Regions from separate parts of the Oceanobacillus alkalisoli genome, predicted to be linked through region 1. Evidence: riboswitches for the same ligand, from Rfam matches in the RefSeq annotation. Region 1 holds a riboswitch; each other region holds the start of a gene.
The links. A riboswitch is a leader RNA that binds a small molecule or an ion and turns the genes downstream of it on or off. The one in region 1 is predicted to bind S-adenosylmethionine.
Positions count from the first base shown of each region.

Region 2: it holds a riboswitch for S-adenosylmethionine, as region 1 does, so the genes downstream of both, L3V42_RS08975 (5-methyltetrahydropteroyltriglutamate--homocysteine S-methyltransferase) here and L3V42_RS02815 (MetQ/NlpA family ABC transporter substrate-binding protein) in region 1, are expected to answer to the same signal.
Region 3: it holds a riboswitch for S-adenosylmethionine, as region 1 does, so the genes downstream of both, metK (methionine adenosyltransferase) here and L3V42_RS02815 (MetQ/NlpA family ABC transporter substrate-binding protein) in region 1, are expected to answer to the same signal.
Region 4: it holds a riboswitch for S-adenosylmethionine, as region 1 does, so the genes downstream of both, L3V42_RS11105 (homocysteine S-methyltransferase family protein) here and L3V42_RS02815 (MetQ/NlpA family ABC transporter substrate-binding protein) in region 1, are expected to answer to the same signal.

Region 1 is NZ_JAKNRA010000001.1:616,221-624,033, reverse strand. Features, by position in the region: gene L3V42_RS02830 (OsmC family protein) at 1-302, shown strand, start outside; gene L3V42_RS02825 (sodium:solute symporter family protein) at 299-1,915, shown strand; partial or broken gene L3V42_RS02820 (IS481 family transposase) at 2,053-2,214, opposite strand; SAM riboswitch class I at 2,503-2,610, shown strand; gene L3V42_RS02815 (MetQ/NlpA family ABC transporter substrate-binding protein) at 2,728-3,627, shown strand; gene L3V42_RS02810 (class I fructose-bisphosphate aldolase) at 4,718-5,491, shown strand; gene L3V42_RS02805 (zinc-dependent alcohol dehydrogenase) at 5,547-6,596, shown strand; gene srlA (PTS glucitol/sorbitol transporter subunit IIC) at 6,788-7,315, shown strand; gene srlE (PTS glucitol/sorbitol transporter subunit IIB) at 7,331-7,813, shown strand, end outside.
Region 2 is NZ_JAKNRA010000005.1:85,696-93,508, forward strand. Features, by position in the region: gene L3V42_RS08955 (hypothetical protein) at 1-162, opposite strand, end outside; gene L3V42_RS08960 (RNA polymerase sigma factor) at 159-680, opposite strand; gene L3V42_RS08965 (hypothetical protein) at 667-1,038, opposite strand; gene L3V42_RS08970 (Msr family ABC-F type ribosomal protection protein) at 1,416-2,879, opposite strand; gene L3V42_RS08975 (5-methyltetrahydropteroyltriglutamate--homocysteine S-methyltransferase) at 3,266-4,372, opposite strand; SAM riboswitch class I at 4,459-4,562, opposite strand; gene L3V42_RS08980 (MDR family MFS transporter) at 4,621-6,090, opposite strand; gene L3V42_RS08985 (hypothetical protein) at 6,538-6,810, opposite strand; gene L3V42_RS08990 (DUF3784 domain-containing protein) at 7,277-7,561, shown strand; gene panC (pantoate--beta-alanine ligase) at 7,648-7,813, opposite strand, start outside.
Region 3 is NZ_JAKNRA010000007.1:147,271-155,083, reverse strand. Features, by position in the region: partial or broken gene L3V42_RS10855 (DUF1801 domain-containing protein) at 1-289, opposite strand, end outside; gene L3V42_RS10850 (DUF2600 family protein) at 341-814, opposite strand; gene L3V42_RS10845 (gamma carbonic anhydrase) at 918-1,442, shown strand; gene metK (methionine adenosyltransferase) at 1,713-2,912, opposite strand; SAM riboswitch class I at 3,034-3,139, opposite strand; gene pckA (phosphoenolpyruvate carboxykinase (ATP)) at 3,470-5,056, shown strand; gene L3V42_RS10830 (ABC transporter substrate-binding protein) at 5,369-6,352, shown strand; gene L3V42_RS10825 (ABC transporter ATP-binding protein) at 6,364-7,146, shown strand; gene L3V42_RS10820 (ABC transporter permease) at 7,143-7,813, shown strand, end outside.
Region 4 is NZ_JAKNRA010000008.1:33,989-41,801, forward strand. Features, by position in the region: gene L3V42_RS11070 (methionine ABC transporter ATP-binding protein) at 1-399, opposite strand, end outside; gene L3V42_RS11075 (MetQ/NlpA family ABC transporter substrate-binding protein) at 432-1,238, opposite strand; gene L3V42_RS11080 (amidohydrolase) at 1,285-2,472, opposite strand; gene L3V42_RS11085 (GNAT family N-acetyltransferase) at 2,487-3,005, opposite strand; gene L3V42_RS11090 (LLM class flavin-dependent oxidoreductase) at 3,027-4,040, opposite strand; gene L3V42_RS11095 (DUF2292 domain-containing protein) at 4,186-4,350, opposite strand; SAM riboswitch class I at 4,442-4,546, opposite strand; gene L3V42_RS11100 (GNAT family N-acetyltransferase) at 4,975-5,472, opposite strand; SAM riboswitch class I at 5,615-5,716, shown strand; gene L3V42_RS11105 (homocysteine S-methyltransferase family protein) at 5,802-6,851, shown strand; gene L3V42_RS11110 (LemA family protein) at 7,748-7,813, opposite strand, start outside.

The sequences.
Region 1 (7,813 bases):
ACGGCTGTATCTTGATTGTTATCGAAACCATCGCAAAAGAAATTGATTTTGCATTTCATCGATTGAAGTCTGATTCGATTGGGACGATTGATCGTCGCGGAATGAAAGGGATAGATAATGTTAGTCCTCATTTCCAAGAGGTGATTAATACGATTTGGTTTGAAACCGACGAGAGCGAGCATCGAATAGAGGAATTGAAAGAAAAGGTGAAGGATAGATGTCCTGCCTACAATTTATTTAAGGATACAGGAATTCCGATATCATTAAACTGGATTAAGATAAAAGAAGGTGTAACCGAATGACTTCCTATGGTTTATGGTTAATTTTCTTTGCACTTGCTTATACAGCATTTTTATTGATAGCAGGACAAGTTTCCAGGAAAAAAGCTAACGCAACTGGGTATTTTGTTGGTGGGCGTACATTCAATAAGTGGATTGTAGCTTTTTGTATTACCGGGTTATTCTCGGGTTCTGCATTTATTTCTATTGTTGAACTTTCCTATCTTACAGGGATATCGGCAGTTTGGTATGGTGTCGCCGAAACGGTGCAAATATTAATTATTGCTTTTGTCATTATTGGACCATTTCGTGAAAAATTAGTCGTTACGGTATCTGGTTTAATTGGGGAGCGATATGGAAGAGCGGCGCTTGGAATTAGTGGAGCAATTACAGCTTTTGCATTTCCAATGTGGTCTGTCGCAACAGCGATTGCCTTTGCTTCGGCAGTCCACGTCTTTACAGGAATTACCTTATCTTTATCGATTGCATTTACGGCATTCCTTTTGTATCTATATTTGAAAGCTGGGGGGATGTGGTCCATTGCTTTTACGCAAACAATGAATTTCTTTGTTTTCATTATAATGTTCGCAATCGGTATCCTAGCATTCTTCATTAATCCTGGTTTAGATGGTTTGCGCGCTTTTGCGGTAACGAACCCGGAAATGTTTCAGTTGGGTGGAGCTGGAATACAAGTGATTGTGGCATGGTTCGGTACATTTCTCGTCAACGTCATCTTAGCACAGGCGGCTTTTCAAATGGCGTTATCATGTCGTACACCGGAAGAAGGACAAAAAGGATTGAAGATGGCAGCCGTTTTTGGGATTCCTTTTATTTTGCTTGGTGTCCTATTCGGTATTTCCGCAGCAATTGTGATACCGGACACGACCCTCGGGTTAGTAGCATTACCGCAGTATTTGATGCAAGTTCTCCCTGCGCCGCTCGTTGGATTATTTTTCCTTGGAATATGGGCTTGTGCTTTGAGTTGGGGTGCACCATGCCAATTTTCCGGAGCAACGAGCTTAGGGAAAGACGTTGGCCAAGCGATTTATCCGCACGCGACTCCAGAACAATTAGTCAAGTATACGCAGCGATCCTTATTGTTATTAACTGTGTTAATGATTGGATTTGGATTGCTCCGGACGGAACAAGCTGCATGGTGGAATATTTTAGCTTGGACGATGAGGAATTCTGCAACATTTGCACCAGTAGTAGCAGTCTTATTTTGGAGATTAGCAACAAAAGAAGCTGTAATAGGTTCTATGATTCTCGGATTTTTGTCCGGAATCTCATGGTACCATCTAGGCGGCTGGGCACCAAATGAATTTTATTATAATATCCATCCTGTTTGGATTGGAATGTCAGTTAATCTTAGTACATTAACGATTATCACATTATTGCAAAAGGCAAAGACACTTGAAGTGAAATTTACCTCTGTATCGAGGAAAGGGCTTTATGCTTTAATTGCGGGAGCATTCCTTTCAATAGGTCTACTGACGAATTATCAAGCGATTTACGATTATGGCTTACTGGGGATTTTCTTGTTTTCGATTCTTTTATGTTTATTTATCGCGACCATTATATTTATACCGTCGTCAAGAGATGAGTTGGAAGTAGGGAAATTAGCTCGGGCGAAGTAGGTTTAGGATTTGCGTACTTGTTGCTGTTTAAAAGGGGGAAAACAGGTCATTGAATTTTTTCAAGGGCTTGTTTTCTCATTGAATAGATTTCATGACCCCTCGAATCCATTTCTTCGATAATTTAAATGTCATTCTTGTATCGTTTTAGCTGCAACCTTTCGTTCTCCATAATAGGGTACCTGATGTACTGTTCCTTCCAGCTCTTGAAAATACTCTTTTGGTTCTCTTTGCTTATTAAAGAGCGGCGCAATCAAACCATAACGAAATAAAGCAATTTCTTCCCGCGTTTTTTCATCCATTGGATATGCCTCCTTTTTAGTAGAAGGACAACCTAATGAATTTCATAATACATATTTAATGCTGCACCATCACCATATGTAGTTGGTTCGTTCCCAACTACATATGGTGATGAAAAAGCCGACTTTGGTAATGATGAAATTCATTCAACCGGTTATCCATTGCTTTTATTCTACTTTCTACACCAATATCTGCATAGGAAAAAAGTTATGTGGGAACCATATTAATTGACAATTTAACGTTACTTCAGTACTATCATATATAATCTAACTACAAATTGAATAGAAGATCTCTTATCTAGAGTAGCGGAGGGACTGGCCCGATGAAGCTCAGCAACCATTCATGTCACGGCATGAAGAGGTGCTAATTCCTGCAAGTATTTTTTTGCGAGATAAGGGGGAGAATTTACATCTGTTAAGCGAACCTCCTATCTTAGGTGGTTTTTTTATTGGGAAAATTCATTTATTCAATCCACGTAGTTAGGAAACATAGAATAATAGGGGGAAGCAAGTAAAATGAGAAAGTTATTATTGTTATTCATTACAGTGCTTGTCATTGGCGTGCTCGCTGCATGTGGAAGTGAAAGCGGAGAAGATGCAGACGCAGACGTTGGAACAGATGCTACAGCAGAGGTGGAAGCGAGTGAGGAGACAGAAACTGATGAGGAGAGAGAAAATCAATTAAGTGATGAAAAATTAGTAGTGGGCGTAACTTCTGGTCCGCATGAGGAAATCTTTGAAGTGATTCAAGAATTGGCTGCAGAAGATGGATTGGAAATCGAAATTAAAGTATTCACGGATTATATTATTCCAAATACAGCTCTAGCGGAAGGCGACCTAGATGTAAACAGTTACCAGCATCAGCCATTCATGGAGCAATTTAATGAAGACCATGGAACAAATCTAGCGGCAATTGCATCAACTACATTAAGTCCAATCGGTGTCTATTCGGAGGAAGTTACAGATATTAATGATGTTCCGGAAGGCGGAGTCATTGGAATTCCAAATGACCCAACAAACGGTGCACGTGCATTAATTATGTTTGAAGAAGCGGGCTTAATCAAACTTGGAGATGATGTGAACAAAGAGACAGCATCCGTTCTAGACATCGAAGAAAATGAAAGAAATCTTGAGTTTAAAGAGTTAGAAGCAGCACAAATCCCAAATCTTTTATCGGAAGTTGATTTAGGTGTTGTTAATGGTAACTTTGCGGTAGAAAATGGCTTAAATCCAGCGACAGATGCCATTTTTTCCGAATCTAAAGACACCCCATTTGTAAACCAACTCGTTGTTCGAGACGAAAATAAAGATGATCCCGTATTAGAAAAGTTAGTAGAACTATATTACTCGCCAGAAGTAACAGAGTTCGTATTAGACCACTTTGACGGCGTTATTTTACCGAGTTGGGATTATTAATTATTAAAAGCCAATACCAGTAATCTCGTGTGATTATTGGTATTGGCTTTTTATCTATTAAATCTTACACCTCTTATGGGAAGCAGTCCCCCGTTGTGTTAGGATGCAGAGCCCTTGTGAAAAAATTATAGTTAAGCTAGGATGGGTGAACAAGCGTGTTCATTTGTCCTAGCTTATTTGCATCTGATAAGGGTTAGTCTATAGGGCGGGAATCCTGATCCAAGAAGGGGAAAGTGGTTTTAGCTCTACATTATGGCATAAAAGCCTAGAAAGATAGCCGGGCGAATAATCAAGGAGGCTCTATCGGGAATGTCGGTGGACATACACCGGGAAGCTAAGTTGTAGCTGTAACAATGAAAAAAAAGAGGTAGTTGCGCTGCCTGCCGATGTCATTCCTAAATATGATAATTGGAATTATGACTGGCCAGACCCTGCCGGAGCCATATGGAATCTGACGGAATTAGTGTAGGCGCATCAGTTGTTAAGGCGGAAAGCGAATATTGTGGTGCCGGAGTAAGGTTGGGGTGTTTGGGATGTTTTTGAGGATGGGGTTATTGTGTGAGGTGGAGAGGTAATTGAAATGGGAAAAGCTGTTGGGTTGTGCTTCGGAAGTGAGCATAACTTGGCGGCTTTTTTGTTTTAGTAAATGAAATTTTCTTATCATGCTGTTTACTTGCTTAAAACAGAAAACCATCAAGCAACTAGAACACTTGTAGGATAGTACACAGAATTTAGATGATTTTGTTCTTACAATATACCATTCAAGACAAAATGTTTTATTGGTAAATCATTTAATCCTCTTGAATATCCATTTGGTTGAATAATGATGTTCTATTTATAAAGACACACTCTATTATAGATAGAGTTGGATTACGATTAGTTATTCTCATCTACGTTTAAGTCTGTTTTTTGAAATAAACTAAAAACTTTAAATAAATAGTATTGACAAAAAAATGCTTCTCTAGTATTATAACATTAATCCATTATACGTACAAACCGAATTTAGATAATTTAATTAATATATAAAATTAAATTTACAAAGTAGTGGATTGTATCTAGTAAAAAAATAACATAAGGAGTGGGTGACAAAGTGGGAAAATCATTACGACTATCCCGGATTTTTAGGAAAGACACTGGTAACACGCTTGTATTGCCGGTAGATCACGGGATAGGTGGAAGTATGGAGGGTTTAGAAGATCCGGTTAAGACTCTCAGGGAATTGCAAACCCCTGGTGTCGATGCAGTATTATTAAATGACGGAGTTGCCAGGCAAGCCAGTGAAGTATTTCAGGGGAAAGGTGCACCTGGGCGTATGTTGAATGCCGATGTCTTTAGTTATGAAGTAAAAAATGAAAGAATGGAGCATCAATTAACGTTTAGCCCAGAGACAGCAGTTCGAAGGGGATACGATTGTATGAAACTCGTCCTATTTTGGGATCGCCCTGCTGCTGAAAGAATGCGTTCTATTAAATTGATTGCTTCAGTTATCGAAGAGGCCGAAAAATGGGAGATGCCTGTGTTGGTTGAACCACTTACTTCAAAGCCTATAGAAGATCCTGAGGAACGTGCAAATGTTTTAACTGACGCGAATCGGGTCGCCTTTGAATTGGGAGCAGATATCTTGAAAGTAGCTCATCCTGGAGACACGAAGACACTAGAAAGTTGGGTTAAATATTTCAACGTTCCAATTATTTTGCTAGGTGGAAGTAAGAGTGGGTCTACGGAAGACTTAGTTAAAATGGTGGATGAAGCTGTGGATGTAGGGGTGAATGGCGTGGCGATTGGTAGAAATGTGTGGCAACGCCCTCCGGAAGAAGCGAAAGAGTTATTAGAAAGGTTTGCTAATATTATTCATAAACCTTGAGATTAAACACTGTTTGTTATCTTAAGCAAGATATTATTTGGGAGGAACTATAATCATGACAAAAAGAAAATTTGCCGTTTTAACTAGAGTGAAAAATGCAGAAGTACATGAAGGACAAGTTCCGAAAGTTGGTGATAACCAAGTATTAATCAAGCAAGAAACCTGTAATATTTGTACAACAGATTTTGGTCAATGGTTGGGATTAAGAGAACATCAGCCTTATCCAATGGCTGGCGGTCATGAGGGTTCTGGTGTCATAGTTGAGAAAGGGAAGAATGTAAGAAATGAATTAAGTATTGGAGATCATGTTGCGGTTGCTTATGATTACTGTGGAGAGTGTTCTGCTTGTCAAGTAGGAAGGACAAGTGAATGTACGGAAGTATTAAACCCTTTTAAAGACCAAAATAAAGAGGGATATTATGGGCATTTGGGATTTGCAACCTATGATGTTAAAGACGCAAATGCAGTAATTAAAATGAATCCCAAATTACCTTTTAATGAAGCTGGCTTTTTGGAACCGCTTGCAACCGTTGTTGGTGGCTTAAGAAGATTAAGAATTACTGCTATGGAGCGAGTTGTTGTGATTGGCGCTGGAACGATGGGTGTATTGAATGCGCTAACAGCAAAAGCATATGGTGCAGATGTCATCGTTACCGAAATGATGGATAAAAAGATTGAAGCAGCAAGGGCGATGGGGTTAAATGTGATTGATGTAAAAGAACATGACCCAGTAGAGAGGGTGAAAGAGTTAACTGATGGTGAAGGTGCAGATGCTATTATACTTGCGGTTGGAAATACAAAAGCAAATGATCAGGCCCTTGAAATGGTTAAAAATCTAAACGGTAAATTATTATTATTTGCGGCTGGATATCCAGCTCCGAAGTTAAATGTAGACTCAAATTTAGTTCATTACAGAAAGATGGAGCTGATAGGTACATACGGAGCTGATATCCTTGATTTTAATATATCTGCAAGCTTATTAAATGAAGGAAGAGTTAATGTTTCTAAGCTGGTCGAAACGAATATTCTCTTAGAAGATATTCAAAAAGCTTACGAAATTGCTAGTACACAAGGAAGTTACCGTGTTAGTGTGTTGTTACGATAAGAGTCTAAATAGTTATTAAGGAATTGGTTATATTATTATATCTTAGTTAATGGAAGGGGGATTATGTATAAGTCCCCCAATTGCAAGATAGCAAACAACCAAGGAATGTGTTGCCATGCATTTGATTGAAGATATTATATTATCTGGCTTTTGACTATTATTATTGAAAATAATAAAGAGGGGGTCAAAATGTGGCGTTTATCGTTGATTTTGCGGAAACGTTTGTAGGTTTTTTTGAATTTGTAGGGGAGACATTTGTAGGCATGTTTACAGGTATAGTTCCTATCCTTATAGGAATGTTAACATTGATTCAATTCTTGGTAAATATTGTAGGTGAGGGTCGAATCGAAAAAATGGGTCAATTTTTAGCTAAAAACCCTATATTAAAGTATTCTATATTCCCTGTATTCGCTCAGTTCTTCCTTGGAAGTCCAGCTAGTGGTACTTTAGGTAGATTTCTACCAGAAAGATCAAAGCCAGGAATGTTAGAAGCATTATTCAGAATCGGACATCCATTAACAAGCTTATTCCCCCACGCAAATCCGGCAGAATTGTTTGTTTGGCTAGGAGTGGCCCAAGGTATTGAACAACTTGGTTTGCCTGTTGGTGCATTAGCTATCCGCTATATTATTACCGGTATAGTTGTAGGCCTCATAAGTGCAATTATTTTAGAAATAGTATTTACTATTATTGCGAAAAGGAACAATTATCAAGTTTAATAGGGGGGGTAAATCATGAATAAAATGGTTAAGGTTGAAAAAGGAAGTAGCGGTTGGGGAGGACCACTGTTTTTAAAGTGTGAGGGTAAAAAAAATAAGGTTTTATCAATGACAGGCGGCGGAGTTCATGAATTAGCTATCTATATTGCAGATACTATAGGTGCAGAAGTAGTAAATGGCTTTAAAGAAGTACCGAATGATGAGGAGATTGTTTGTGCAATTATTAACTGTGGTGGCACATTAAGATGTGGCATTTATCCACAGAAAGGCATAGATACAATTAATTTATATTCGATTGGTCCTTCTGGCCCGTTGGCCGATCATATAGTAAAAGATTTATATGTATCTGGCGTTAAAAAAGAAAATATTAAAATCGTTAAAGAAGCAGACCCAGTAGATGTTGAAATTAGAACTGTGGAGGAAACGGCATCTGAAATAGAGCTTGAAAAAATGGATGAAAAACAGGAGGAAGAAAAAGGTAATTCCGTATTTAATCTA
Region 2 (7,813 bases), on a different contig from region 1:
TTTGACACGAAGCACATCCAGCGGGTTCTTTGCCGGCGCATGAATCCAATTGGCAAGACGTTCCCACCTACTCCTTTTTAATGGAATATCTGGTGCTCTCACCTGAAACTCATCCAATTTATTTTTAAGCTCATCCGGAAATTCACTTTTACTCTTACTCATTCGCCCACCTCCAACATTTTCCTTAACTTCTTTAACGAAGCATGCAGACGCGATTTCACTGTACCTAAAGGGATGCCAAGAATCTCGGATATTTCCTTTTGAGTTAAATCATGATAGTAGGTTAATAAAATAACAGCCCGTTGTTCAGCTGGTAATTGTTGTATTGCTGCTTGAACGGTCAGTTTCTCTTCTGTCGAGACGTTATCCCTTTGATTTTGAATATATAAGAAGGGCAATAATTTCTTCATCCGATTCCGTTTATTCAACCGGTTGATCATAAGCTGGTAGGCCATCCGAAATAAATAAGTTTTCATACTCGACTTTTTCTCATCAAAGTGTTCTTGGTATTTAGAATAGCGGATAAATGTATCTTGCACAAGATCAAAGCTCATTTGCTCATCTTGACAATATCTATAGACGAATTGGTAGATGGCAGTTTTATAAGTTACAAAAAGTGTTTCTACCGGGTACGGATCTTGCTTCTCCATATGGGAATTGATTTCCTTATTCGAATTCATCGGACCACCGCTCTTTGATTCCTTTAAAGACATATGCAATTCTCGTGACGAACCAAATAAACGTGATTAGAGAAAACACAAAGGTTTGATGAATAAAAAATTGTATCCAAGGGCTATCGATATTATCACCCCGCAACAAAAATACGAACAGGCCTGTTATACATAAAAATGTATAACTAGCAGCGATAATGATGACATAATCCCATCTCGTCCACTGGAAATAAATATCGGATTTCTTAAAGTCAATATTCCCCAATCTGTTTCGGACGACCTTTTTATTCATTGTAGCTATGATTATAACGAAAATCGCCCCTAAAATTGCAGCCACAACACTGCTTATTAACCAGCCTAACGCCATCGATTATCAAACTCCTTTTTCATCCTTTACTTTCTTATACAATAATTAGGATGAAAAGGTTCGATTATTCTTTAATTTTATTAAATGTTTTCCTTGTAATTATGACTTGGACTTGGTGGGCGGCGAAACTATGAGACACATCCGGCTATAAAACCATGAAAGTGGCTCACAGATGAGTTTTATGAGACACGTCCGGCTATAAATCCATGAAAGTGGCTCACAGATGAGTTCTATGAGACACAAGCGGCTATAAATCCATGAAAATGCCTCATAAATGAGCTCTACGAGACACAAACGGTTATAACACCATGGAAAGTGGCTCATAGAAGAGATCTATCGGACAAAAGCGGGATTTGAGTAACATAACTTTAAAGCTCTTATATTGTTAAATTTAACTTCTTACCTTCCAAACGATACTCACAATCCGCCACATGTTGAACAAAGGTCCGGTCATGCGACACAAGAAGAACGGTTCCCTCGTAACCTTTTAAAAACCGCTCCAACGCTTCAATACAAAACACATCCAGAAAGTTCGTCGGCTCATCCAAAATCAATAGATTATACCTGCCTAAAAACAACTGACAGAGCACTAAACGAGTTGCTTCTCCCCCACTCAAATCTCTGATGTTTTTCTTCAAGTCATTACCTGTAAAATTCATAGCATGCAGAACGGAACGGATTTTACTATCTGCGTGATCGCTATGATCTTTCATATAATCGATGACGGTTGCATCTTTCGTAAATTTATAGTCCAGCTGCTCATAAACTCCGAATACAGCTTTCGGAGAGATGGTCAGCCCCTCGCCTTGGTTCATTATATGGCGGAGTAAGGTTGTTTTTCCAGAACCGTTCTTTCCCGTGATTGCAATCGTCTTACCAAGCGGGAATTGAAAGCTCGCTTCTTCAAGTAATGTCTTTCCCCCTGCCTGCAGCTTCAAGCGATCTGCCATGATTGGGAATTTATTATGAAGCTCAAGTGCTTTCGTTTGGTGGAAACGGATGATTTGTTCTTCTTTTGGCGCTTCGATTTCATCCAGTTGTTCGACCCTTTTTTCCAGTGCTTTTGCTGCTCGCTCGACGGATTTTTGGCTTGTGCCTTTTGATTTCGTCTCAAACATTCGATTCGCCTTTGCTTTTGTTTCCTTTTTAGACGTTCGGCTGCTGGCTTCGGTTATCTTCTCTGCCTTCTTCATCTTTTCCTCGGCCGCTTTCAAGAGGCGTGATTTCTCTTTTAGATACTTTTCACGTTCTTCCGCTTGCTGACTTCTTTCCTGTTCTTTTTGCGCGGTATAGTTCGAGTAATTTCCTGTATACTCTTTTACACGACCGTCCTCCACTTCCCAAATCTTGTTCACTAGCTTGTCAAGCACATAACGGTCATGACTTACAAGCACAAGGGCACCATAGTAGTACGTTAATTCATCAATAAAAAACTGAGTTCCGTCTGCATCAAGATGTGTCGTCGGCTCATCCAGCAGTAAGCCTTCGTGATAATCGGAAAAAATTTGTGCCAGCTTCAATCTTGTCTGCTCCCCGCCGCTGAAGTGATCAATTGAAGTCTCCGGAATCGCTAATTTCCCGATCAATTCATAATCAACTTCACTTTGCTCCGGTTCCGACAATTGGTCAAAATAGGCAAAGTCTGCATGACGATGCACCTTGCCACGTGCTGGCTGAATCATTCCAGCAAGCAACTTCAATAACGTACTCTTTCCTGCACCATTTTTCCCGACGATTCCAATCCGATCAAACTGGTGGATTGCTAAACGTTCAATTTCTACTATCGTTTGGTCAAAATAAGTTAACGCTATATTTTCTAATTCAAAACATATTTTTTCCATCTTTGCTACCTCCCGAAATTGTTCTATTTCGTATCGATAGCTAGGATCGATACGAGCTCAAGTTTAGTGCGAGCTCGTATTAAAAGAATAATAACATTTGCATATAATTTTCCTCCTGTACTCCATCTTTCAGTAAAAAACGCACAAAAAAAGAAGGCAGAATAAGCCGCCTTCCTCTTGATAACAAATAACATATAAAAATGAAGATTAATGAAAAGGACAGACTAATCCCATTTACTCTGCTTAAATAAGCAAAGTCTTTGAACGTATTTAGTTACCGGTTCAAAGTTTGGAATCGTAGTCTCATTTTCATTCATTCTCCTTGACATTTAAGATTTATAGTTCCTATAATACATATTTCTATTAGAAAAATCAAATTCCCTTTATTAATCTTCCCAGATTTCCTTGGATAACTCAACGATAAAACGTAATTTCTCCCACTGCTGCTCTTCCGTTAATTTATTCCCGTGGTGGGTTGATGAGAACCCGCATTGGGGACTTAAACAAATCTGCTCCTTTGGAATATATTGTGTTGCTTCCTTAATCCGTGCTTTCAGCTCTTCCTTATCTTCAAGTTCACCTGATTTCGAAGTAACCAAGCCAAGCACCACTTGCGGCCCACCTTTAGGGATATGAGCGAGTGCTTTGAAATCCCCGGAACGCTCGTCATCATATTCCAGGAAGAATCCGTCCACTTTTTCTTTTGCAAGCAAGGTTGGTGCGATTAAATCATAACTACCACCGAACATGTATGTAGACTGGTAATTCCCACGGCATAAGTGCGTTGTAACGGTTAAATCCGCCGGTTTTTCATCTAACACTCCATTAATTACGCGGAGAGCTAAGTCAATGTATTGTTCTCTCGAGTAGCCTTCTTCTGGGAATTCCTTTTCCGGAGAAGAAAGCCCCGCAATATATACGTCATCCAATTGCAAGTAGCGGACTCCCGCATCGTAAAACGCTTGAATCGCATCCCGGTACGCTTGAATAACATCTTTTGCATAATCTTCAATATCAGAGTAAACCGTCTCATCGATCATACCAGGGTGGAACAACTGATTCGGGCTCGGAATTGTTTGTTTTGCGACTGCACGCCCATCGACGATTTGATTAAACACTTTAAAGTCCTCGATAAACGGATGGTTCGGGTTGAATGACACTTTTCCATTATTCCGAATCGTGTACTTTTCCGTTTCTACCCCTTTAAATTTATAACCATGCTCAGGAACATAACCTTCCACGCCATTTAAATGCTCAAGGAAATCAGTGTGCCAGAATCTGCGACGGAATTCTCCATCCGTTACAACCTCTAAACCAACTTCAATCTGCTTATCAACAATTCCGGTAATTTCCTCCGTTTCAATCGCATATAATTCCTCTGCTGAAATCTTGTTATTTTGAAAATCTGCCCTTGCTTGTTTAATCCGTTCTGGTCTTAATAAACTTCCAACATGATCTGCTCTGAATGGCGCTTTCGTAAGTGTTGTCATCATACTGCCCCTTTTCGTTATATTTTTTAACTAAATAAGAAAATCCCCTTCTTTAAAATAAGAAGAGGATTCTAGTATCGTGTCTACTCTTCTTATCTTCAAGCTTATAATGCTACTGGAATTAGCACAGTACATATAAATGTCTGTTGCTGAAGCTTCACAGGGCCAGTCCCTCCACTTCTCTCGATAAGAAAATTTGCTTATTAAGTTATTAGCTATACTCTACATAGCTTTTAGATAATTGTCAACCTTTATTTAATATTCGTTTCCTCAATCGGACGTGCCCGGTAAACAATAAAGGACAAGACGACAGCAACAAGCGTAATGATAAAGATAATAAAGTAGACATGTTCTACCGCAACAACCATCGCTTGACTTAGCGATTGGGCTGACGTTGGGTCCGCAACTCCTGCCAGATAACTTGCCTGTCTGGAGTTCAGAATACTAATAAATACGGAGACTCCAATTGCACCGCTTAATGGCTGCAGCGTAGACATAACAGCCGTACCGTGTGGATATAACCGCTTCGGCAGCTGGTTTAATCCATTCGTTTCAGCTGGCATCATCGTTGCAGATACGCTAAGCATAATGAGCATAAATCCAACGATTATTACCCAAGGCGGCGTATCAGCTGTCATTCGGCTGAACATAAACATCGTCCCGGCAAGCACAATTGTCGCAGGTATCATCATCACCCGAGGACCAACTTTATCGAATAAAGCGCCCATAAATGGGCTCATAATCCCGTTTAAAATACTTCCCGGGAGCAGCAGCATTCCAGCCATTGCTGGTGCAAGAGCCATTGGTCCCTGCATGAACACCGGTAAGATAAGTTCTGAGGCAAACATCGTCATCACAATAATAATGAACATGATTACTGCATGCGTGAACATCGGCAATTTGAACACGCGCAAGTCCATCAACGGTTCTTCCAGCTTAAATTGTCTGATGGCAAAGAGAATGATTCCAATCACCCCAATGATAATTGCAGTTAAAACATCACGTGTTAAAAACCCTGCCTCACTCTCTCCAACCGAGCTGAATCCGTATATTGTTGCACCAAAACCTACCGTTGAAAAGACAATGGAGAGCCAATCGATCTTCGGTTTCGTCACTTCCGATACATTCACCAAATATTTCAAGGCAAAAAGAATCGAAAATACAGCAAATGGGAGGACAGAGATAAATAAAAATCTCCAACCCAAGTAATCAACGATAACTCCCGAAAGTGTTGGTCCGATTGCAGGTGCAAACATAATAACTAACCCAACAATTCCCATGATTTTCCCTCTTTTATGTGGAGGATACACAAGTAAAAAGACGTTGAATATAATCGGCATCAACATTCCAGTACCGACCGCCTGAATCAACCGGCCAGTAAGCAAGACGGAAAATGTCGGCGCGATTGCCGCTATCGTTGTACCAATTGTAAAGACCGTCATCGTCCCAATGAAAAGCTGCCTTGTCGTAAACCATTGCATAAATAATGGAGATACTGGTATAACAATCCCCATCATTAACATAAATCCTGTTGCGACCCACTGTACAGTCGGTAGCGTAATACCGAACTCTGCCATTAACGTCGTGAGCGCAATATTCAACAGTGTCTCATTCAATATCGCGAAAAATGCTCCGATGATCAACGCTGCCATAAGCGGCAATGTTTTGACATTCGGATCTTCTGATAGAAATTCATAATTTTTTTCTTTTGATTTGCTCATTATTTTTACCTCTAATTTTATTTTAATGTATCGTATATCTATGTTTTTCAGTTACTTTTTCACATCAAAAGAATAATAAAATCTGCAAAAAAATTCCTCCTTCAATCGTTTGTTCAAAATAAAAAATCACAAGCAGCTGCCTGTGGTTGAAAGTAAGGGATACATCTTAAATACATGGGGGCCACTAAAACTAAAAAGGAAAGACAGAACAAAGCCGCCTTTCCACCAATGCATCGAATTATCCGTAGGGTTCATTATAAAGTATATAACTATTCCATAACTTGATATAAAATTATGAATAAAGGACAGACGTATCCCAATTACTCCGCAGCACAAACAGAGTCTTTGACCATATTCAATTATTGGTTCAAAGTTAGGAATTGTTGTCTCATTTTTTCAGTAATGCTCCTTCTTCTTGTAAAAATCATTCTTATTATAATCGGTCATTCAGAATGTGTCAAGGTACATTTCCTGCACTTTCTCAAGGTCATCGACAAGTAGGTTCATTTCTTCCTGGCTCAATCGGATAGGCAGTTGATCATACAACGTAATGACGTGGTCTTCTGTATCTTTTTGGTGGTTTTTCAGATAATGATAAAGCCTTTCTAACTGTTTTTCATTTATCGTTGTTTGTGTCGTTAGATGTTTTATTTTTTGTATAGAAAACTCATTCGCATTGCCGTCAAATTCTCCTGATATAATCTTTCCTGACAGGAACATATCATCACCTCAGAGTCATTTGATCAAGCTAGTATTAATAATAGCTTAACCAAAGGTTTCGATTGTTATTAACTCAACCCCCAACACCTGATAATAAAAAAGAGAATTAGTAATTGCTTTCATTCAGCGTGAGTGTTTTGTTTTAGGATCCGCAGTCCAGACACCCCTCGCTTTCTAGAGCAGCTGATGAGTTTCCTCGGAAGAAGTTCGTCATTCAGGGATGGTGCGCAATTTTTAGTTAGCGTGCAAGGCTGTCCGGGGGCGGTGCGCAATTTTCGGTTAGCGTGCGAGGCTGTCCGGGGACGGTGCGCAATTTTCGGTTAGCGTGCGAAGCTGTCCAGGGGCGGTGCGCAATTTTCGGTTAGCGTGCGAGGCTGTCCAGGGGCGGTGCGCAATTTTCGGTTGGCGTGCGAAGAGGGATACTATTTGGTATTCTAACTAGTGCACTGTTCAAGCAGGCTGAAGGATGAACTACGGATTATTCATGATTCGTATAGCCCTTTTACTTATTTCTTACCTGGTGGCTGTAAAAAAACAAACATGGCTATTAGCTGGATTTAATGAAAAAAACATTAAGAATAAATTTTTATTAGGGAAAATCACAGGCGGACTATTCTTTCTGCTTTTAGGTTTTTCAGTAATGATTCATAGCTTTATTGATTATCCACACGAAGCAACTGTTCTTGTAGTTGCGATGCTGGTTCTATTATCCATTACCTATCTAGTTATTAATAGAAAGTTGCTCGACTAATTAACGACTAGGTTAGTTGAAAGGGAACATAACGATTAATCATCTATAATACGCTATGCCCCTTCTTTTCAATTTAGGTCTTTTACTTACCGAACACTGAAATTATCAATTAGTCTTGTCTTTCCAATATGTACCGCTACAGCAACTAAAGTTTGGGTTTGAATCGTTGAAGTTGGTTGCAAGGTTTCACCATCCACTACTTTCACATATTCAATCTCTGCTTTCGGTTCAGTTTTGAGATGCGCTTTCATT
Region 3 (7,813 bases), on a different contig from region 1:
GAGCAATGCTTCCCGCTTCTCTTCCTCCACCATGAGATAGAGGCTGAGTCGTGCTTTCCTTGGAGAAAAACCGACAATTGGTGCGTCGCCTTCATGGCCGGATGCGTATTTATAATGGTAAGAACCGGAACCAATAATACTTGGCCCCCCACATTTTCGCTTCCCCTCCAGTTACGTTGGAGAAAATATCCAGTAATTTATAAGCGTCTTCCCGCCGCTTCGGATGATCTACCGACTCGATAAATTCCAAGACATCTCGATCATTTTCTTTCATTTTTAATTCATACATCTATTCACACTCCCTTTAACTTGTAAGTTTATTAAAAAAGAGTTCTAAACACTATCCTCGGATTTGTTCATAGTTTTCGATATTTGCTAATGCCGACTGGCATGTGCGCACTAATGCTTCAAGATAGCCTCCATCAGCCTGCTCCTCGCAGTAAGTATAATAATTTCGTAAACCCACACCAGGACGCAGTGCATCCTTCATCGCTTCATGTAGCATACGAAAATCTTTCAGATCAAAAGACGTGCTGCGGTCACAAAGATTATCCAAGTAATCACTGATCGTCTGGTAGGCTATGATAAAGCGAACATCCTTCTCGCACTTCTCACCTGCAAGCAATGCAAAAACAGCACCACCTTGGCAATGGAATTTTTTTGAAGCGATACTTGAAAGGGCTTGAGTCCGAAGTTCTTCATCTGGAATCATTGCCGCCTTCTCTTCCCACCATTTAAGTTCTTTCTCAACGATAGGGAATAACGTGTTATAAACCTCACGTATTAACCCAGTCGCAGTATTTGGTACGTGCATTCCTTATTCCTCCACATCATTTCATTGTTTTCGCGTCCATTTGTTATACTATCATTATTATCAACATTGCTCTTAAAAAATATAAGGGAATAGGAGTGTTCGTATGATTGATCATTATCAAGGGGTGTATCCAAAGATTCATGATTCCGTCTTCGTAGCAAAAAACGCTGTTATAAATGGAGATGTTACGATCGACGAAGAGTCGAGCATTTGGTTTCATGTCGTCATCCGGGGAGACGTTGCACCGACAAGAATCGGCAAACGTGTCAGCATCCAAGACTTGACTGTTCTCCATCAAAGTCCAGATAATACGCTTATTATTGAAGATGATGTAACGGTTGGCCACCAAGTCACCTTACATTCTGCCATCATTAAAAAAAATGCTTTAATCGGTATGGGAGCAATTATCCTGGACGGAGCAGAAATCGGAGAGAATGCATTTGTAGCGGCGGGAAGTCTAGTTCCACCCGGAAAGAAAGTTCCACCAAACACTTTATATATGGGAAACCCTGCAAAATATGCAAGAGATCTTACAGAAGCAGACTATCAAGAAATGGAACGAGTAAGAAAATCCTACGTGGAGAAAGGTCAATACTATAAAGAACATACGGATTTAGGTGAAAAATAAAGTGATACTAACATGAAGTGAGGTCACTGAATGTTAGTTGAACAGAATCAGGGATTTACGGACTGTTTCATCCCCCACCTTCACATTTTGGACTTTCCTCATGTTTAGAGGTAGGGGGATTACAGAACGTTAATGCGTGATAAATTTTTTTATACAAAAAGAGCTATCCCGATTTAACGGAATAGCTCTTTTTTCACTCCATATAAAAATGGAGTGATTAACTAAAGTTGCTAGTACTAGACAAGTCCGGCGCAAGCGCCTTTGTGCTTTTTATTTTGCACAGACTATTCCTTGCAGTTCCTCTACCTTATCCAGCTTCTCCCACGGGAAAATAATATCGGTTCTGCCAAAGTGCCCGTATGCTGCTGTGTTTTTGTAAATCGGGTTGCGTAAATCAAGCATTTGGATTAAGCCAGCAGGTCGCAGGTCAAAAAGCTTGCGCACAGCTTCCACTAATACTTCTTCCGGATATTCGCTCGTTCCAAACGTATCGATTGTGATGGACACAGGCTCTGCAACCCCAATCGCATAGGCAAGCTGTACTTCACATTTTCCAGCAAGGTCGGCCGCTACGATGTTTTTCGCTACATAACGAGCTGCATACGCACCGGAACGGTCCACCTTTGTCGGGTCCTTCCCGCTGAATGCTCCCCCACCATGGCGTGCGTAACCTCCGTACGTGTCCACAATAATCTTCCGGCCCGTTAATCCGACATCCCCTTGGGGACCGCCTAGCACAAAACGGCCAGATGGATTAATGAAATATTTTGTGTCTTCATCCAGAAGCGCTTCCGGTATAACCGGTTTAATCACATGCTCGCGAATATCAGAATCAATCTGCTCATTTGTAACTTCTTCATGATGCTGCGTAGAAACAACAATTGTATCCACACGAACCGGTCGATTGTATTCATCATATTCAACAGTAACTTGCGTTTTCCCGTCTGGGCGCAAATAATCCAATACCCGATTTTTACGTACATCTGCAAGGCGTCTTGCAAGCTTATGGGAAAGACTGATCGGAAGCGGCATATATTCCTCTGTTTCTTTCGTTGCATAACCGAATACTAATCCCTGATCTCCTGCACCGATTGCTTCCATCTCTTCTTCCATTTTTCCTTCTCGTGCTTCAAGTGCCTTATCAACTCCGCCAGCAATATCGGATGATTGCTCATCAATCGCAGTAATGACCGCACAAGTTTCATAGTCAAATCCATATTTTGCACGAGTATACCCGATATCCTTCACTGTTTGACGAACGATTTGCGGAATGTCGACATACGTTGTTGTTGAGATTTCCCCTGCGACAAGTACCATTCCTGTCGTAACGACTGTCTCACATGCTACACGAGCATCTGGATCTTCTTTTAAAATGTCATCCAATATCGCATCCGATATTTGATCCGACATTTTATCCGGATGCCCTTCTGTTACAGATTCTGAAGTAAATAAACGACGATTTGCAGCCATATGGCTTGTTCTCTCCTTTGTAATATGTAACGGAACCCAATCTTCATTCGTTCCATTATTCAAAGCATGAAAATAAAAATCCCTTCCTGCAATCATGAGGAAAGGATTCAATAGCCTTTCACTCTTATTGTTCAAGGAATATTCCTTGCAACAGATTAGCACCTTTCACAAATTGTGAGGTTGCTGGGCTTCACCGGGTCTGTCCCTCCACCAGCTCTGAATAAGAATTGAAATTATTATAACCTTATTTAAAAAGGATTCGTTACTTAATAATCGATTACTGCAAAATAGCGTATCATATTTCATTATTTTTTACCAGTTTTATTTCCATACCGCTTATTCTTTGTTACAATCAAATAAACAGCAACATATTGCAATCGCTTTCCAACAAAAAGAATAACACACTGTAACAGATACCCGGTATTTCTTTAAAATATTTTTTAATTAGTATGGACTATTCATTTTAATGTGTTATACTAATGTCAGATTTAAGATAAGTGATAAGGAAGTTTGCAGTCTTCCTTCAACAAAACCTTCTAAAAGGCGGGAGAATAAGAATGAAAATGGTGGAGAAATCATTGACAAATCAACTATTGGAAAACGGGAATTTAAAGCGAAACTATTCAGTGGCTCGTCTGGTGGAAAGCGTGTTAGACCGGAATGAAGGTGTTCTAACTTCAACAGGGGCAGTAACTGCAACTACAGGTAAATATACAGGCCGTTCACCAAAAGACAAATTTATTGTAAAAGACGAGATTACGGAAGATACGGTAGATTGGGGTGCTGTGAACCGGCCAATCGATGAAGCTTCCTTCGATAAGTTACACGAAAAGGTAGTTAATTACTTAATGGATAAGGAAGAATTATTCCAGTTCCAAGGCTTTGCCGGAGCCGATGAAAAATATCGATTGCCAATTCAAGTGATTAATGAATTTGCCTGGCACAATCTTTTTGCCCGGCAACTATTTATAACACCTACAGAAGAAGAGCTAGAAACACATCAGGCAGAGTTTACTGTTATTTCCGCTCCGCATTTTAAAGCAGATCCCAAAATAGATGGTACGAATTCCGAGACATTCATCATCATCTCTTTCAAAAAGCGTGTTATATTAATTGGCGGTACAGAGTATGCTGGTGAAATTAAGAAGTCGATCTTCTCTGTCATGAACTACCTGCTGCCACAGCAAGATATTCTATCGATGCACTGCTCAGCAAACGTCGGTCAAGAAGGGGATGTCGCCTTGTTCTTCGGCCTTTCAGGAACTGGAAAAACAACACTTTCCGCTGATCCATACCGCAGGCTGATTGGCGATGATGAGCACGGCTGGAGTCCAAATGGTGTCTTTAATATTGAAGGCGGCTGCTACGCTAAATGTGTGAACCTTTCCGAAGAGAAAGAGCCACAAATTTATAATGCGATTCGTTTCGGTTCTGTCCTTGAGAACGTTGTAATCGATAACGTAACAAGTGAACCGGATTATGATGACACGAGTCTGACAGAGAACACTCGGGCAGCTTATCCGGTGGATAATATTGATAACATCATCACTCCAAGTGTTGCTGGACATCCGAATACAATTATTTTCTTAACAGCTGACGCATCTGGAACATTGCCGCCGATCAGTAAGCTTACGAAAGAACAGGCAATGTATCATTTCTTAAGCGGTTATACAAGTAAGCTTGCAGGAACAGAGCGAGGCGTGACAGAACCGGAAGCAACCTTTTCCGCTTGTTTCGGCTCCCCATTCCTGCCGCTTGCACCAGCGAAGTATGCGGATATGCTTGGCCAAAAAATTGATCAGTATAATTCCAACGTATTCCTCGTAAATACAGGCTGGACTGGTGGTTCATACGGTGTTGGAAATCGGATGAAGCTATCCTATACACGTGCAATGATCCATGCCGCACTAGAAGGTGAATTAAACCATATCGAAACAATAACCGATGCTGTATTCGGCTTACAGATTCCTGTACACGTAGCAGGTGTACCTGATGAAGTACTTATCCCAAAAAATACATGGGAGGACAAAGCAGCTTACGAGCAAGAGGCGAAAGCACTTGCTAAAAAATTCCATGAGAATTTTGCGAAGTTCGAAAACGTGAGTGATGCAATCAAAAAAGCAGGTCCCGTGTATAAAGGGTAACAATGTATCCTCATCCCAAAAGGATAAATATAAAAGTGAAACTTCACTCAGTGGGAATTCTTTACAATCCCACTGCGTGTTAGTCCATGTTTCTTCCCACCTAACCTTCCTCGAAAGACCTGAAGTTTTGATGTGGGAGTTTGGACGGTTACACCAGAATAAATTTCATTAATAGTTACTTTGCTGAACTTCCGATTTTTAATAAAAATCGGATGTTTTTTTATTCTTCTACCCATTGTCTTCTGCACAATTCCACCGCGCAGGCATAGAATGTAGTTGACTACCTACTATCATGCGAAAGGGTCGGACAATATGAAAATAATAATAAAAGGTTTACTTTTGCTCGGCTTCCTGTTTTTCATTACTGCCTGCCAATCAGAAACAGTAAAAATTAATCTTGCTGAGGTTACACGTTCCCTTTTTTACGCACCTCAATATGTAGCACTGGAACAAGGTTTTTTTGAAGAAGAAGGATTGGATGTTGAACTGCAAACGACTTGGGGTGGGGATACGACGATGACTGCTCTTTTATCCGGTGGTGCCGATATTGCCCTAGTCGGGTCGGAAACATCAATCTATGTCTATGCACAAGACTCTCGTGACTATGCCGTAAACTTCGCCCAGCTCACACAAACAGACGGGACGTTCCTTGTTGCAAAAGAAGCTTATCCGGATTTCAGCTGGGATGATATGAAAGGGAAAGAATTTCTTGGCCAGCGTGTTGGTGGTATGCCACAGATGGTTGGAGAATTTGTATTGAAAAAGCATGACATTGATCCGCACAATGATCTCATCTTGGATCAAAGTATTGATTACGCCAATATTCCGAGCGCTTTCCAGTCTGGCAACTATGAATTCGTGCAATTATTCGAACCAACGGCAAGTGTCTTTGAACAAGAAGGCCAAGGACATATTATTACATCATTCGGTGAAGAATCCGGCAAGGTCCCATATACCGTCTTTATGACACAAGAAAGCTTCCTGGAAGAAAATGAAGACACCGTGAAGAAGTTTACTCGAGCAATTTATCGCGCTCAGCAATGGGTGGAAGAAAACGATGCCGAAACGATTGCTGAAGTGATTGCCCCTTATTTTGAAGATACCGACCAAGACATTCTCGCCTCATCGATTGAACGCTATAAAAATCAGGATTCTTTCGCAAATGATCCATATTTAGATGAAGAAGAATGGGAGAATTTAAAAACGATTATGGATGAAGCTGGTGAACTCCCAATTGATGCTCCCCATGAAGAGTTGGTAAATACAGATATTGCAGAAGAAGTGATAAATGAATAGGAGGGATATTTATGACGATTTTAAAACTTGCCGGTATCAGCCATCATTATTTTTCCAAAAATGGTTACACGAAAGCACTGGAAGATATTAGCTTTTCGTTAGAACGAGGAGAATTCATTTCCATCCTTGGACCAAGTGGCTGCGGTAAGTCAACGATCCTCTCCATTATCGCCCGGTTACTTCAGCATACCTCTGGAGATATCTTTATTCACGAGGTTCCAATCAAAGAAAGCAAAGAAGAAATCGGCTATATGCTGCAGCAAGATTATCTATTTCCTTGGAAAACGGTTTTACAGAATGTGTTACTTGGACCAAAAATTCAAAAACGCGAAGACGAAGCGATAGAGGATCGGGCAAATGTTTTGCTTCAAGAGGTTGGACTATCGAACGTAAAAAACCAATACCCGACTGAATTATCCGGGGGCATGAGACAACGTGCTGCACTCGTTCGAACACTGATGAACAATCCAGAAATATTCCTGCTGGATGAACCGTTCTCCTCCCTTGACTTTCAGACAAAATTGAAATTGGAAGATCTTGTTGCAACAATTCTTAATCAATATGAGAAAACAACGATTCTTGTAACCCACGACATTGGAGAAGCGATTGCAATGAGTGACCGAATCATCATGATGGAGGCAAACCCCGGCAGAATCGTAAAAATTTATGATGTGCCAACGGAATTACGGGCAGAATCTCCCATAGTTGCACGAAAGCATGATGCATTTCAACCAATATTCGATACGATTTGGCAAGAGTTAGAGAAAAAAGAAAAATCAGGTGAAGGAATATGAAACCTCTAAAAGATGAACAATTATACGAAGCGTATCAAAAAGGACTGAAAAAAGAGAGAAAAATTGTCTTAACCTGGCAAGTAGGTATTGCCGTTATTTTTTTCCTCTGTTGGGAAATTAGCAGCCGCCTGTACATTATCGATCCGTTATTATTCAGTTCCCCCTCCAAGATTTTTGATTTAATTCTAACACGAATTGCGAACGGCAGTCTATTTGTCCATGTATCGGTTACATTATTTGAAACATTGCTCGGCTTTCTCATCGGGACTATTGGCGGTGTGTTAATCGCCACTTCATTATGGTACTCTAACCGATTTGCAAATATTATGGACCCATATTTAGTCATTTTTAATGCGATGCCGAAAGTTGCTCTTGGACCAATCCTTATTGTTGCCCTTGGTCCCGGGTATTTATCGATTATCGCAATGGGGTTTATTATATCAGTTATTGTCACAACCTTAGTCGTCTACCGGGCATTTCTAGAAGTTGATCGGAATTACACAATGGTACTGCGCAGTTTTGGGGCAAATCAATCACAGATCTTCAAAGAAGCAATTTTCCCCGCGTCACTGCCAGTGATGATTTCTACGCTGAAAGTGAATGTCGGTTTATCCTGGGTGGGTGTTATTGTTGGAGAGTATCTTGTTTCCAAGCAAGGGCTCGGATA
Region 4 (7,813 bases), on a different contig from region 1:
CTTCTCTTCTATACCAACAAAACGAAGGATTTCATATACACGATTTTCTACTGCTTTCTTATTATATCCACTTAACAATAAAGGCATTGCTACGTTATGGAAAACAGTCTTAGAATGGACTAGATTAAAATGCTGGAAAATCATCCCGATATCCTTCTTCGCCTCACGTATTTCATGCTGGGATAGGTTTGCTAAATTCCTTCCCTCAACAATCACTTCACCTGATGTCGGATACTCTAATAAGTTAACGGTACGTAAGAGTGTACTTTTACCAGCTCCACTGAAACCTATTACCCCAAATATATCTCCTTTTTTAATCGTTAAATTTATATCTTTTAATGCTTCTACTTTATTCCCATTACTTTCAAACACCTTCGAAGTCTGGTGGAATTCTATCAATATAACCCCTCCTTTTCTTCCTCTGATTTACATTAAAATGCTGGAACGACTGCTTCTCCGTAATTTTCAAGGATGAACCCTCTAACTTTCTCCGTTGTCAACGCATCTATAAGCTTTTGAACCGGTTCACTATCCTTGTTGTCTGGCCTAGACACAAGCACATTCACATATGGTGAGTCGGCTCCTTCAATGATCAATGAATCTTCTAATGGGTTAAAATCAGCTTCAAGCGCATAGTTTGTATTAATTGCTGCAGCTTCCACATCATCCAGTGAATGAACTAAGAGTGGTGGATCGACTGGAACAAATTCTAGATTTTTACTATTCTCTGTTATATCTTCTAGTAAGAAGTCACCTGATTTCGTTTCATCTAATTCAATAATTCCATTATCTGCAAATAATTCGAGTGCCCTTGAGAAATTTGAAGGATTATTCGGTATGGCGATTTGTGCTCCCTCGGATAATTCATCAATTGAATTAATTTCCTTTGAGTAGATGCCAAACGGTTCAATGTGAATCCCTTCCACGACTACTAAATCCAATCCACTATCTTCGTTAACTTGCTCCAAATACGGAGTGTGCTGAAAGAAGTTCACATCCAAATCCCCATCTGCTGTCTGCTGATTTGTTTGAATGCCATCTGTAGTAATCACTATTTCTAAATCGATACCGTCTTCTTCCAAATCTGGTGCAATAAATTCCAATATTTCCGCATGAGGTACAGATGAAGCGCCAATCTTTAACGTAACTTGCTCATTCTCTGTAGTAGCTTCTGTTCCGCAACCTACAACTGCAAATACTACAATCATTATTAGTACTAAAAGAATAGTATTTTTGATCTTCATTTTGTTCACTCCTAACCGCTTTTTAAATGAGAATAATCACTTATTTCCATTCAGGTTCATTATTTAATTCTCTTTTTTTATCTTGTTTCAACTGGAATCCTTGTAGTAAAGACAGCGCACTTTCATACAAAAAGTAAGAAGCCTTAATTAATGATGATTCATCAATTGTAAAAGCAGGGTGATGCCAATCTTCATTTCCATTCGTTCCAAAGAAAACAAAAGCACCAGGAATTTGTTGCTGATAAAAGGCGAAATCTTCTCCCCCCATTGTCGGTTCTGGATCTACCGTGTTTAAGCCTTGTTGTTGTGCAGCTTGGTAGATAGTTTCTATTGTTTCTGTGTCATTTATCACTGGGGGCGGTCCGGGAAACCAATCAATAATAGCCTCTCCCGAATATGCACGGACTGTATTTTCTACAATAGTTTGTACACTTCCTTTAATTTCTTCGCGAATTCTATCATTAAACGTTCGTGTCGTTCCTTCCAAAGTCACCTCACCCGGAATGACGTTCCACGTAGTTCCGCCTGTTATTCTAGTGACGCTGACAACAGCACTTTCTAATGGGGATATATTTCTGCTTACAATGGAATGAAGCGCCGTAACCATCTGTGAAGATGCAAGGATTGGATCTTTACCATTCTGCGGAATGGCGGCATGACTTCCTTTCCCCTTAACTGTAATCCGAAAGCGATCGACAGAGGCCATCACCGGTCCTGCTTTTAAACCAATTGTTCCAACTGGTAACTCAGGCTTATTATGAAGCCCAATAATTGCCTCCACTCCTTCAAGTTGCCCGTCATCAATCACCTGCTCTGCTCCACCACCTATCTCTTCAGCTGGCTGAAAAATGAATCTAATATTTCCTTTCAGCTTATTTTGATTTTTTTTTAATAGATAAGCTGCTCCGATTAATGCGGCGGTGTGGAAATCATGGCCACAAGCATGCATCACACCTTTAACTTTTGAAGCGTAAGATAAGCCCGTCTGTTCCTCAATCGGCAGTGCATCGATATCTGCCCGAAGCGCAATTGTCGGTCCCGGGCTTTTACCTTGTAATTGTGCGAATACTCCGGTTTTTAAGCTTGTTTTCCTCACATGAATCCCAGTATCCTGTAATTGCTTTTGAATAAATTTCGTTGTTTCAAATTCTTGGAGTGATAACTCAGGGTACTGATGTAAATAACGCCTAATTGAAATTAAATATTCCTGTAAATCAGATTGAATCATACAATTATCCCCCTCTAAACATCTAGTCTATAGCATTTACATAAAATATCTTCTCTCACAAAATCCTTTGACTCATCTCTTCTAAAACCGAACCCCTTATAAAGTTGGATCGCTCCATCCATAAACTCAGTTGTATGCAAATACATATTAGATTGCCCAGAAGTTTTGACTTCATTGATGGCAGTTGCTAATAATGCTTTTCCAACACCATAACCTCTAGCACGAGGAAGAACTGCTAATAATCGAATGATTGGTGCTTGAATTTCAAGTTCCGGCTTTCCATATGCCTTTTCCGATGACTTAAATAGTTGCAAGCTACCTATAATTTCCTGATTCCGTTTGGCTACCAATATTTTATCTACATTTGGACTGTCAACGGATGAGACAATTTTCCTTGAATAATCCTTCCATCCTTGCGGCGAATAATAACGCTCATACTGTTGATAACTTTCGCTTAAAACTTGACGAAGAATCTCAGCTTCGTCTATAAACAACTCACTTACTATAATTGGATTGCTTATTAATTTACCCATCGTTACCCCCAATTAATTTATTTAATATATTGTGGATTCAACCTTCTTCGTTAATTGGAATGGACTTAGTAGTTGGAAGGAACGTAGACGTTCTTCTTTTTTCCGCAGCGGAGTGTGTAGAATAAATTCGTCTATTTTGTACGTTTCATGAAGTCGGTTCAATTCACCATTCACAAATTCTTTCGTACCAGCAATAATATCTGCCGCCTTTTCTTCTACTTCAAATGGGCCTTCTGCCTGACTTTTATATGCCTGCACTTGCTCTTTTGATTGAACGGTTAATGTCCTCCCATCATGCAGATGTAAGATATATAATTTATGGTCTTTTGCTAATTCCTCAGCTTCTTGTTGTGTAGGTGCTGCTAAGACTGCTAAAGCGACAATACATTTTCCCTCATTAAAATTATCCTTATAGGTTCGAACTGTTTCTTGAAGCAATTCCTCATCACTATTTAAGAAGCCTGCAAAAACAAAGTTAACCCCTAAATCCGCTGCAAAAGTTGCACTAACGGTACTTCCTCCAAGCAAATAAATTTCTGGCTTCTTTTCTGGCTTTGGTAAAGCCTGAATACCTGCAAGTGGGTGACTATTTTTGATGGAATCGTCAATTAAATCCCTTAAAAAGGTTAAGCGTTCATTAAAGTCATTTCCATTCTTTAAATTTCCATGTTGTAAAGCTCTTGTAGATAATGGTAATCCTCCAGGTGCTTTTCCAATTCCAAGATCTACTCTTCCAGGAGCAAGGCTTGCTAACAGATTAAAGTTCTCCGCAACTTTATATGGACTATAATGTTGTAACATCACTCCACCTGATCCTATTTGGATTGAACTTGTATGTGCCAACAAATGTGAGATTAATACTTCTGGTGATGAACCAGCTACTTGCTCCATATGATGATGCTCTGCCACCCAGAACCGAGAATAGCCCCATGCTTCTGCCTCTTTCACCAATTGAATCGTGTCTTGTAATGCATCGGTGGCCGTCTTTCCTTCAAATACTGGACTTTGATCAAGAATTCCAAGTTGATAGCTCATTAATTTCCCCCATTTTTTGTTACTTTTTAATTAAAAAAAGACAGCTTTCTATTCTAGTAGATTAGAAGGCTGCCTTTAGTTGTCTAATCGGCATATTTATCACTCATTAACGTTCTGTAATAGCTCCACTGAATGATATCTCACTTCATGAAGTTCGCTGTTTTTTACCTTGTGGCTGGTAACGTTTTTTCTCTGTTGTTTCTATTTGGGTAATCTCATCATCATGAACGGTTATAATTAAGTTTCCATATTTTAATTTTTTTAATTCAGTTACGATGTCTGCGATTTTTTTATCATTAACATTTGCCACATAATCCCCCCTTTCCAGAGTATTTTTTAATTTAAAACTAAAAAACCCCTTCTTTTCAAATAAGAAGAGGTTTTAATTATACTTATCACCCTTCTTATCTACCAAGCACATCGGCTTGCTGGAATTGGCACAGTGCTTCAAAAAGTCTGTTGCCGAGGCATCAAAGGGCCAGTCCCTCCACCTCTCTGGATAAGAAAATATTTATTTAATTGTATTCGAATACGTTATAGATCTTTACATAACAAACGATACTCACTATAAAAAGATTACTTTTATTCTGATATTTCCTATAGTAACACTCAGGATTTACAATGTCAAGCATACTTTAAACATAACCGAAATTCGAACTTTATTAGTTATCCGTTGTAAGTTAATGCTACCTATCCTAAGAAACACTAGCACTTATGACAATATATTATGATATAAGTGGTAATTTATTTTCATTAACATGAACAGAAATCTTACACAAAATTTATTCTAGGTTAATGAATTTCATAATACGTATTTAATGCTTCACCATCACCATATGTAGTTGAGTTGGTTCGTTCCCAACTACATACGGTGATGGGAAAGCCGACTTTGGTAATTATGAAATTCATTCAAGTAAGTAAAACCTGAACTTGCCTATAATAATTTCGCCATATTATATTCAACCACAAATTCATCATCTATGAGTAAAGAGTGTCTTTTTGTCCCTTCCATTTCAAATTCAGCCTTCTTATACAGCGATAATCCGGCTTCATTCTTCGTCGCAACGGTTAACTCTAATCGGTGAATATGATGCTGCTTAGCCCAATGGTCCAACTTTTTAAATAATTTCGTTCCAATTCCTTGCTCTCTTTTGCCTTGCAATATGCCGATTACAATATAAACAGAATGCTTATTTCTTCGGGCTTTTCCACCTATGGCGAAAAGATAACCCACTAAATCTTCATCCATTTCCGCTACAAGTATTGTAGAATTTTCACTGGCTTGCATACTTTCAATCATCTCTAATTGGTTATCTGCTTGAATCCTTCTTTCATCAGCTTCCCAAAGCATGTACTTTGCACTATTTCCAACCTCTTTTATAAGATAAGCTAACTTTTCTGCATCTGGTGATTTAACTCCCCTAATGATCAATCGTTTTCTCCCCTTACTCTATTTTGTTGTAATCAATCTTATTACAAAATACAATTTTAATTTTAAAATATTTCCTAAATCCCCCTTGACTTTTACACGGAATCTATGTAGAGTAAAAATTACCAAAATTAAATATGTAATTCTCTTATCTAGAGAGGTGGAGGGACTGGCCCTTTGATACCTCGGCAACAGACTTTTTGAAGCACTGTGCCAATTCCAGTAGCGTTACGCTTGAAGATAAGAAGAGAAACCGAAATTGTAATTAAACCTCTTCTTACTTAAGAAGGGGTTTTTTAATATTTTATTTTAAAAAATAAGGAGGAGAAGTAATGAAACGTACTTTAGAACAAAGGTTGAAAGATGGAACAGTTATTGTCGGAGAAGGATATTTATTTGAATTGGAGCGGAGGGGCTATTTACAAGCAGGGTCATTTGTGCCTGAAGTTGCACTAGAAAACCCAGAAGCACTTAAACAGACCTATAGAGATTTTATGAATGCCGGGTCCGATGTAATCTTAGCATTTACGTATAATGGTCACCGAGAAAAACTTCGCATTATTGGTAAAGAAGATTTATTAGAGCCACTAAACCGGAGTGCCATTCGTTTGGCGAAAGAAGTAGCCAAAGAACATCCAACTGAGGAGGCACTTGTTGCAGGAAATATTTCAAATACAAATATTTTTGACCCAAATGACCCAGCTTCTAAAGAACAAGTGAGAAGTATGTTTGCAGAAATGGTGAAATGGTGTAAGGAAGAAGGCGTTGACTACATTGTTGGTGAAACATTTTATTATCATGAAGAGGCATTAATTGCCTTGGAAGAAATTCAAAAACAAGGTATACCTGCAGTCATTACGCTAGCCTTATTTGGAGAGAATATTCTAAGGGATGGATATACTGCAGATGAATCATGTAAGATTCTTTCTCAGGAAGGTGCATTAGTTGTTGGTCTGAACTGTTTCCGCGGACCGGATACAATGCATTCATACTTAGTGGACATCCGAAAAAATGTAGATGGCTATGTGGGCGCTCTGCCAATTCCATACCGTACGACAGAAGAAAATCCAACATTCTTTAATTTGCCTGATGCTGGATGTAGCTGCACATTGCCGACGGAAACAACTTTCCCGACTGCACTTGATCCGCTTTACCATAACCGTTTCGAATTAGCCGAGTGGGCAAAAGAAGCAAAAGATATTGGGATAAATTATATCGGCCTATGCTGCGGGGCTTCACCTGCAATGCTTAGAGAAGTTGCAGAGGCTGTCGGGGTTGAAACCGTGAATTCAAAGTTCTCTCCTAACATGGAGAAACACTTCTTATTTGGTAATGATGAAACACTTAAAAAGCACAACACAGAATATCGTACAAAGGCATAAGAGCATAGCTGATTTTAAATAAGTACCCAGAAGAGAAACTGAACATCTAATTTATTCGAATGAAATAGAATATAGTGCATACGAGCGATTAAGACTTCTCTATTCATTTAATCGTCTTTAAACAAAAAAAGCTCACCCTGCTAAAATACATTTGCTGCTGCCAGCACAAATCGATAGGGTGAGCTCTCTTCAATTTTTCTTAATCTAGCTCAATCGCTGTGGCCACGCTAACTCTTTCTTTGGTAATTCCATCTACATTATCCATTGCCCATTTAATAAATTCTATGACTCAACCGATTCAGATCAACTTAAATAAAAATTTTTAATTCCAAATCCTGGTAGTTTAGAAGATTTTATTGAACTAGTTGTTCTAGCAATGCAAAAAAGGGGTATTTACAGAACCGAATATAAAGGCCATACTTTTCGAGAACATCTAGGCTTAATATAATAGAATGTTTTTACTGATTCAGGTAGTAAAATAAGGAAAGCGGATGGTATTTATTAGGATAAATATATATTGGAAATAAATTGTAGGAGATCCGAACCCTTTTTTCGAAAGAATTCGGATCTTTGATGGGCGCCTGCATGAAATTATAACTTGGTAGCGGTATCCATTACAGACTTGGCAGCAGCCAGCGTCCTTGGTAGATATCCCCCACCTTAATAGCAACAAAAAGCATCCATTTTGTTCATCTTCTAGCATTTTCCTCAGCTTAAATTCTTTTTAAAATAACCAAATTAAAGATTTTGTTCATATATTTGCTGAACAATATTTTTAATTTCAGATCATCTCGCTCTTACAAGCGAGATGATAAAATAAGACTACAAACTATCATAACCATTCTTTTTTATATGACTTAGCCTTTCTCTATTTGAATTAACATTGCTTAAATGTGTTAAGACCACATATTATCCACGTCAATATCGTTTCGTTTATATGTTGTTGACTCGAACATTTTCTT